DNA from 4 places in the Bacillus sp. DX3.1 genome. Region 3 is predicted to be linked to each of the others. Evidence: riboswitches for the same ligand, from Rfam matches in the RefSeq annotation. Region 3 holds a riboswitch; each other region holds the start of a gene.
What was found. Region 3 has a riboswitch for S-adenosylmethionine ahead of metK (methionine adenosyltransferase). Riboswitches for the same ligand answer to the same signal wherever they lie in the genome.
Positions count from the first base shown of each region.

Region 1: it holds a riboswitch for S-adenosylmethionine, as region 3 does, so the genes downstream of both, mtnW (2,3-diketo-5-methylthiopentyl-1-phosphate enolase) here and metK (methionine adenosyltransferase) in region 3, are expected to answer to the same signal.
Region 2: it holds a riboswitch for S-adenosylmethionine, as region 3 does, so the genes downstream of both, QRE67_RS19890 (bifunctional homocysteine S-methyltransferase/methylenetetrahydrofolate reductase) here and metK (methionine adenosyltransferase) in region 3, are expected to answer to the same signal.
Region 4: it holds a riboswitch for S-adenosylmethionine, as region 3 does, so the genes downstream of both, QRE67_RS06935 (YezD family protein) here and metK (methionine adenosyltransferase) in region 3, are expected to answer to the same signal.

Region 1 is NZ_CP128153.1:3,768,623-3,770,826, reverse strand. Features, by position in the region: gene mtnW (2,3-diketo-5-methylthiopentyl-1-phosphate enolase) at 1-1,064, opposite strand, end outside; SAM riboswitch class I at 1,129-1,234, opposite strand; gene QRE67_RS18730 (pyridoxal phosphate-dependent aminotransferase) at 1,287-2,204, opposite strand, start outside.
Region 2 is NZ_CP128153.1:3,965,723-3,967,926, forward strand. Features, by position in the region: gene QRE67_RS19890 (bifunctional homocysteine S-methyltransferase/methylenetetrahydrofolate reductase) at 1-1,073, opposite strand, end outside; SAM riboswitch class I at 1,144-1,255, opposite strand; SAM riboswitch class I at 1,459-1,571, shown strand; gene QRE67_RS19895 (methionine biosynthesis PLP-dependent protein) at 1,776-2,204, shown strand, end outside.
Region 3 is NZ_CP128153.1:4,453,616-4,455,819, reverse strand. Features, by position in the region: gene pckA (phosphoenolpyruvate carboxykinase (ATP)) at 1-340, opposite strand, end outside; SAM riboswitch class I at 571-692, shown strand; gene metK (methionine adenosyltransferase) at 860-2,059, shown strand; gene QRE67_RS22340 (VWA domain-containing protein) at 2,132-2,204, opposite strand, start outside.
Region 4 is NZ_CP128153.1:1,388,527-1,390,730, forward strand. Features, by position in the region: gene lysA (diaminopimelate decarboxylase) at 1-849, shown strand, start outside; SAM riboswitch class I at 970-1,077, shown strand; gene QRE67_RS06935 (YezD family protein) at 1,149-1,292, shown strand; gene QRE67_RS06940 (phosphoadenylyl-sulfate reductase) at 1,376-2,080, shown strand; gene sat (sulfate adenylyltransferase) at 2,124-2,204, shown strand, end outside.

The sequences.
Region 1 (2,204 bases), 680 kb from region 3:
ACATCTGTGCCAAAATCACGAAGGATAAAGGGAACAAAGCCAGGATGAATACCGGCTGATGGGACAGGGAAACTACTCTTCAACGGTTCATTCTCATCAACGAGTGTTTTTGAGACAAGAAGCGCTTCTTCTTTCTCCAGTGCAACACTGCCATATGGAGATGGGAATAAAGAGAAATCTGCACCAGCATAACGAAGTAGTTTTCCAAGTAGTAACGGAGAAGAGAATCCGTATAATTTTGATGAAGTATAAGCACCGCTTACGGCAGGATGAGCCATAATGGGGATTGATATATCATCATCTTCTGCAAGTGATTGAAGTACGTCTAATCCATAAGAGAATACATTGAATAGAAGAACATCTGCACCAGCCAGGGCAGCACGTTTCGCGTTATCTTTTAAATCGTATGTGCGTCCTGATAAGTTAACCGCATATAACGTCCTATGACCATATGTTTCATATACAGACTGTAACACTTCTTTTCCTGACTCAATCCGCTGTGTGAGTGGCGTTAATGAATTTTCAAATAAAATTTCATCATCTTTTACGATATCTACACCACCGTTTGCTTGATCACGTAATTGTGTTTTTAAATATCCGATGTTGCGACCAATCATACCTTTAAAAATGCTCATAAGAAGAGGACGATCATGAACTTGTAAAAGATTTCGGATTCCTTCAATACCGAACTTTGGACCAGGGAATGTCGCTTTTAAGTCATCTGAAAACGTTAAATCGATAAGTTTTACTTCGCCATCTAGTGATAATTTTCCAAATACTGTTGTTAAAATTGCTGGTAAATCAGGACTGAAATTTAGCGCTGGATAATGAATTTTAATCAGTCCACGTGTAATTCTTTTACCAAGATAAGTATTAACATGTTCTTGTTCTTCTAATTCTTCGACACCAATGACAGTGCCTTTATGTTGTTTTAATTGTTCTTGTAATAAATGTGGTAAATGTGTCCATGAACCAATCGTTAAACCGAGTGCAATTTGCTCTGCTTTTTGCATTAAATTGTGAGAATCATCATGGATTAAATATGTTGCTGTTATTCCGCTCATTTTCATAACCTCCTAGTTAAATAAAAAAACCTCTCAGCTAAGGAGAGGTTTTTTTACAACCAGCTCCTTATCTGTCAGCATAATGCTGCGAGAATTAGCACCGTGTCTACAATTGTAGATCGGTTGCCGGGTTTCGTCGGGCTCGTCCCTCCACCTGCTCTTGATAAGAAGTATTTAGAAATGTTTAAATTTTTTCGATATCTGAATTTTTTCACATCGCATTTAATTTGTCAATGGGTTTTTAAAAATTTTTAATTTTTGGATGCGTTGGACAGCTTCTTGCAGCCGCTCTTCTGTATGTAATAATCCAACGCGTACATAGCCTTCTCCATATTCACCAAATCCAATGCCAGGAGCAACTGCTACGTGTGCCTTTTCTAACAATAAGTCAGCAAATTGTGCCGATGTAAATCCATCAGGAACGGGAAGCCATACAAAAAACGATCCATTTGGTGCGACAACATTCCAGCCAATAGAGCGGCAAGCTGTAATGAGTGCATTTCTTCGTGATTCATAGCGTTCTACCAGTTCATTCACGCAAGTTTGCGAGCTTAATAGTGCTTCACAAGCTGCTTCTTGCACCGCACCGAAAATACTGACATACATATGGTCTTGTAGTAAATTAATAGTTTCAATTACACTTTCGTTACCGATGGCAAAAGCGATACGCCAGCCAGCCATATTAAATGTTTTTGATAATGTATAAATCTCGATCCCAACATCCTTCGCACCTTTTGCTTGTAGGAAACTCGTTGGTTTTTTACCGTCAAAACCAATTGCTCCGTAAGCAAAGTCATGTACAACTAAAATATCATGCTCATTTGCAAAAGAAATCGTTTCTTCAAAAAATTCTTTTGATGCAGTAACACCAGTCGGGTTGTTTGGATAATTTAAAAACATTAATTTTGCTCTATCAGCAGTGTTGTGGTCGATTTTTGTATAGTCTGGTAAAAAATCATTTTCTGCTAATAATGGCATGGTTTCAAATTGTGCTTTCGCTAAAGCGACGCCTGATAAATAGTCAGGGTATCCGGGATCAGGCACGAGAATCGTATCTCCAGGATTTGTGAAACAAAGTGGTAATTCGACGAGTCCTGCTTTACCACCAAATAAAATAGCTACTTCTGTTTTTGGGTTTAC
Region 2 (2,204 bases), 490 kb from region 3:
GAATTATCCGCTAATGTAACAGCGTCTGCCCCAGCTCTTTTTAATGCTCTTGCTCCTTCAAAAAAGCGTTGTGTATCCAGTGTTTTTGGTGGATCTAATTCAACGATAACCGTCGTTTGTTTCTTCGCTTTCTCGGCAAGCGTAACATGATTACCAGCGCGTTTCGTTTGCGTATGAATCACTTGTGGCCGCTGGACAACCTGCTTTTCTGTAACGGGTATTACATTTTCAAGAGCACGTTTCATCCCCTGGATATGTGCGGGTGTTGTTCCACAACACCCTCCCAACAAACGGATACCTTGCTCAATAAACTTTGGTGTCATCTCTTCAAAATACGCTGGACTTCCTTCATATACATAACGCCCTTCTACATAGTTTGGAAGACCTGCATTTGGATAAGCTGACAAATAACCTTTTTTCGGAATCGATATCATTTTGAAAGCTTCCGTCATATGAAGCGGCCCTAATTGACAGTTTAGCCCAACAACATTTGCTCCGTGGTCTAGAAGCTGAGCTAACATTTTATTTACATCATTGCCGTTTTGTGTTGTACCAGCTTCATGAAGAGCAAGCTGTGCAATAATTGGAATGGTTGTTTGTTTCCGCAACACTTTAACAGCATGCAGCAATTCAAACTCATCATAAAATGTTTCTAATAACAGTCCATCAACCTCTCCCTCAAGCAAGGCACCCGCTTGCTCAAGTAGCATAAACTCACGTTCCATATCAGTCGTTGTAACCGCTCCAATATGCTTCATCCCACCAATTGTCCCTAAAATTGCATTTCTATCTGTCACTGCCGATTTTGCAAGTTTAACCGCTTCCTTATTAATTTTGACAACCTGGTTCTCCAAACCATACATGCGCAGTTTAGCTTCATTTGCACCATACGTATTTGTTTGAATGATATCCGCACCAGCAGCCACATATTGTTTGTGAATTGATATAATACGATCTGGATCAGAAAGATTTAACTCTTCAAAACTACTTTGCAAACCATGAGAATGTAACAATGTCCCGACTGCTCCATCACCGATAACAATTCCTTTTGACAATAAATCTAGTAATTTCACCTGTCTCCCTCTTTTCTATCAATATAAAAACCCCCTCTTCGCCTTGAAGAGGGGGACATCATTAATCCTCCTCTTATCATGCAAAACAAGTTGTTTTGCAGGTATTAGCACCGTTTCAAACATTCTGTTTGAAGGTTGCCGGGTTTCACAGGGCCTTTTCCCTCCACCGCTCTCAATAAGAGTTCGTCTTTATTATTTAATTATGTAACTAAAAGGAAATACGTGTACCTTTTAACAATCTTTGTTAATTTTCTCATAAATTTAGCATGAGAGAAAATAAAAGTCAATAATTATAGAGAGAAAATAAAAATTATTTAAAATAAAGTTGCAATTCTCATAACTTTTATTGTAAAGTTAAAAACATAATAAAATTTCATACAAAATATTCTTATCTAGAGAGGTAGAGGGACTGGCCCGTTGACACCTCAGCAACCATTAACGTGACCGTTAATAAGGTGCTAATTCCAGCAAATTGTGAAAAGATTTGACAGATAAGAAGAAGACTATATTCGCATAAAAGCCTTCTTCTTAGAAGGCTTTTTTTATTTTTTCCCCACTAACGGGCAGTAATATCCCACCTAAATCAAAGCAGTTAGGTGGCGGATAAACTGCTCGTTAAAGCCCGATTGATGAGGGCTAATCATCCATGAGGAATACAGCCCCACTGATGAAAGTCTAACTTTATATAAGGAGGAATTATACATGTCAACAATCGAAACAAAACTTGCCCAAATTGGAAACCGGAGTGAAAAAACAACTGGAACAGTTAATCCACCTGTTTACTTTTCAACCGCATATCGGCATGAAGGAATTGGAAAATCCACTGGCTTTGACTATTCAAGAACAGGAAATCCAACACGTCTTCTATTAGAGCATGCCATCACTGATTTAGAACAAGGTAAGCAGGGATATGCCTGTAGTTCTGGAATGGCAGCTGTTCTTCTCGTTCTTTCACTGTTCCGTTCTGGTGATGAGCTTATCGTATCAGAAGACTTATATGGAGGCACCTATCGTCTCTTTTCTGAACATGAAGACAAGTGGAATATTCGATGTAGATACGTAGATACACAATCTATCGAGCAGATAGAACGAGCAATCTCTTCTCAAACAAAAGCTATTTTTATAGAAACA
Region 3 (2,204 bases):
CAGCACCAGCGAATCCTTTAAATACGAATAATTCTTCTTTTTCTTTTAAGTATTCCAACACTTTCGTATATAATTTATTAAAATGTTCTTCAGAAATCGGTTGATTTACAGGTCCCCAAGCAATTTTATCCGCAACCGATGTTTCTTTCACAATGAATTTATCTTTAGGAGAACGTCCTGTATATTTTCCTGTTGAAGCAGAAACTGCACCAGTAGAAGTTAATTTTCCTTCATTTCTCATTAGTACTTTTTCCACTAATTGTGGAACGCTTAATTGAACCTGTGCATTGCTTCCGTTCAGTAATTCATGTAATCCAATTTGGACATTCACAGTACTCATAGTTACATACCATCCTTTTTAATTTAATGAATTATTTCTCGTAATCCCCATCAAGAGTATAACACAATCATATAAATAATGTATACTATTTATTTGTTTTTGTTTGTGCGAATGTATTATTTCTTTTCTAGATATTTCATTCGACAAAAAATGTGAAAAACTTGTAGGAATATGTGAATATTAATTGACAAATAAATATCATTTCTTTAGTATAGGTTGGGACGGATACTCTCTTATCCCGAGCTGGCGGAGGGACAGGCCCGATGAAGCCCAGCAACCTCACTTGTACGGTAAAGACAAGTGAATAGGTGCTAAAACCTGTGCGAGGCTTATTGGTCTCGAACGATAAGAGCAAAGGGCAAAAAGCAGTATGCAAGTAGCAAATTAAACCTTTCCTCTATTATAAATAGGAAAGGTTTTTCTTTATACTTGTGGGAGAATATATGAATGTCGCAGTTTGTGGCAAATTAAGGATGAGTTCCGTACAATATATACAATTACTGTAGGGAGGTTTACCACATGACAAAAAAACGTCATCTGTTCACATCTGAGTCTGTAACTGAAGGACATCCAGATAAAATTTGTGACCAAATTTCTGATTCAATTTTAGACGCGATCTTAGCAAAAGACGCAAATGCACGTGTAGCTTGTGAAACAACAGTAACAACTGGTTTAGTATTGGTAGCGGGGGAAATTACAACTTCTACTTATGTAGATATTCCAAAAATCGTTCGCGAAACAATTCAAGGCATCGGCTATACGCGTGCAAAATACGGATTCGATGCAGAAACTTGTGCAGTTTTAACAGCTATCGATGAGCAATCTGCTGATATCGCAATGGGTGTTGACAAAGCGTTAGAAGCGCGTGAAGGTCAAATGACTGATGAAGAGATTGAAGCAATTGGTGCGGGTGACCAAGGTTTAATGTTTGGTTTCGCATGTAATGAAACAAAAGAATTAATGCCACTTCCAATCTCACTTGCTCACAAATTAGCTCGTCGTTTAACGGAAGTTCGTAAAGATGAAACATTAGAATATTTACGTCCAGACGGTAAAACGCAAGTTACAGTTGAGTATGATGAAAATGGTAAACCAGTACGTATCGATACAATTGTAATTTCTACACAGCATCATCCAGAAGTTACATGGGAACAAATCGATAGCGATTTAAAAGAGCACGTAATCAAATCTGTAGTACCAGCAGAATTAATGGATGAAGAAACGAAATTCTTCATTAACCCAACTGGCCGTTTTGTAATCGGTGGACCACAAGGGGATGCTGGTTTAACAGGACGTAAAATTATCGTTGATACTTATGGTGGATATGCTCGTCACGGCGGCGGTGCATTCTCTGGTAAAGATGCAACAAAGGTTGACCGTTCTGCAGCATACGCAGCTCGTTATGTTGCGAAAAACATCGTAGCAGCGGGTCTTGCTGAAAAAGCAGAAGTACAACTTGCATACGCAATCGGCGTAGCGCAACCGGTATCAATTTCAGTTGATACATTCGGCACTGGTAAAGTATCTGAAGATGTATTAGTAGAACTAGTACGTAGCAACTTCGATCTTCGCCCAGCTGGTATCATCAAAATGTTAGACTTACGTCGCCCAATTTACAAACAAACAGCAGCTTACGGCCACTTCGGACGTACTGATGTAGACCTTTCATGGGAACGTACAGACAAAGCAGCAACTTTAAAAGAGCAAGCTAGTCTATAATATAAGAAGAAAGAAGCTTTGCGTGAAGGCGCAAAGCTTCTTTTGAATTAATTTCCGTTTTTCTTATCAATGTTATTTCTTATTTCCTTCGTTTGTAATTTCACTCCATTTATTAATTCCATTGTTAACAGATTCGCTCCAAAGC
Region 4 (2,204 bases), 2.1 Mb from region 3:
ACACCAGGAGTGGAAGCACATACACATGAATACATTACAACAGGGCAAGATGATTCGAAATTTGGTTTTGGTGTTTCAACAGGTCAAGCTTTGCAAGCGATCAAAATGGCACTAGAAAAATCAAATTATAACGTGTTAGGTATCCATTCACATATTGGTTCGCAAATTTTTGAAACAGCAGGGTTTGTTCGTGCAATTGAAGTATTGCGTAGTTTCCTAGAGGAGCTAAGAGAACAAACTAGCTATACGGTGAACGTATTAAATGTTGGTGGCGGTTTTGGTATTCGATATACGGAAGGAGATACACCACTTACACTTGAGACGTATGTGCAAGCTGTAACAACTGCAGTGCGAGAACAATTTACTGCATGTGAGTATCCGCTTCCTGAAATTTGGGTTGAGCCAGGACGTAGCATTGTTGGGGATGCAGGAACGACGCTTTATACAGTAGGGGCGGTAAAAGATATTCCAGGAATTCGTAAATATGTGTCAGTCGATGGTGGGATGACAGATAATTTACGACCTGCTTTATATGGTGCACGTTATGAGGCAATGCTCGCAAATCGAGGAAAAGAAGAAGATGAAGAGGTTGTTTCGATTGCTGGAAAGTGTTGTGAGAGCGGAGATATGCTCATTTGGGATATAGAATTACCGAAAGTCGCTTCAGCGGATTTGTTAGCAATATCTTGTACGGGAGCATATGGGTATTCAATGGCTAATAATTATAACCGAATCTGTCGTCCAGCCGTAGTATTTGCAAAAGGTGGAAAATCACAAGTTGTTGTTGACCGTGAAACATATGAAAATATAATTGGGAACGATCGCATACGTATTAAAGAGCTTGTATAACGGAAAAAAGGAGTTGCTTAAAGTGAGCAGCTCCTTTTAAAAAAATAAAAAATATAAAATATATCGGAAAACTAGGATTGAAAAAAATCTGAATTATGATAAAATACAAATACAAAGAATAGCTTATCAAGAGAAGCGGAGGGAACTGGCCCTACGAAGCTCGGCAACCTGCTTATAGAAGCAAGGTGCTAATTCCAGCAAAATGGCATCCATTTTGAAAGATAAGGTAAATATATTACCGAACAGTCTTTTCGAAATGGAAAAGATTTTTTTTATGAATGAAAAAAGGGGGGCTGTTCGTGGGAGTGCGTGGACATTTTGACGAAGTAGCTGAGAAAATTCAAACAATGCTTGCGGATATGAAATATGGCTCAATTACAATTGTTGTGCAAGATGGCAAAGTGATTCAACTTGAGAAAAGTGAAAAAGTACGCTTAAAATAAAAGCGCTGACTAGAAAAACTAGAGGCGGTTTTAACCTATGTAATAGGTTAAAACCGTCTTTTTGCGTTACAGGGGGAAAAACAATGTTAACGTACGAAGCATGGAAAGAAGATGTCATTTCTTTTTCTGAGGAAGACGAAACAAAAGGCGCATTACAAGTATTACGTTGGGCGTATGAACAGTATGGGGAGGAAATCGTGTATGCGTGCAGCTTTGGGGTGGAAGGAATGGTGCTGTTACACCTTATAAACCAAGTAAATCCATCTGCGAAAGTTGTATTTTTAGATACGAACGTTCATTTTCAAGAAACGTACGATTTAATTCAGCGAGTGAGAGGAAGATTTCCTGATTTGAAAATTATTAAAAAACAACCTGCTTCTACACTCGAGGAACAAGCAAAAGAGCATGGAGAAAAGTTGTGGGAGCGTAATCCGAATCTTTGCTGTAAATTAAGAAAAATTTTACCGCTAGAAGAATCTTTAAAGGGTGGAAAAGCGTGGATATCAGGATTAAGAAGAGAGCAATCTGAAACGCGTAAACATACACAGTTTATAAACCAAGATCATCGCTTTCAATCTATTAAAATATGTCCGCTTATTCATTGGACATGGAAGGAAATATGGCGCTATGTATATAAGCATAGTTTGCCATATAATCCGTTGCACGATGTTGGATATCCAAGTATTGGGTGTGAAAAATGCACATTACCTGTGGAAGTGGGAGGAGATTCAAGGGAAGGTCGATGGTCTGGAAAGATGAAAACGGAATGTGGCCTTCATGATCAATAGGGTTATGAACATTCCTAATATAAATAAGAAGGAGTACAGAAAAATGAGTGATACAAAGGTATTAGTAAATCGAGTTGATGAAACATATGAAACAGGACATATTGTAAAGGAAATTGAATTGGAC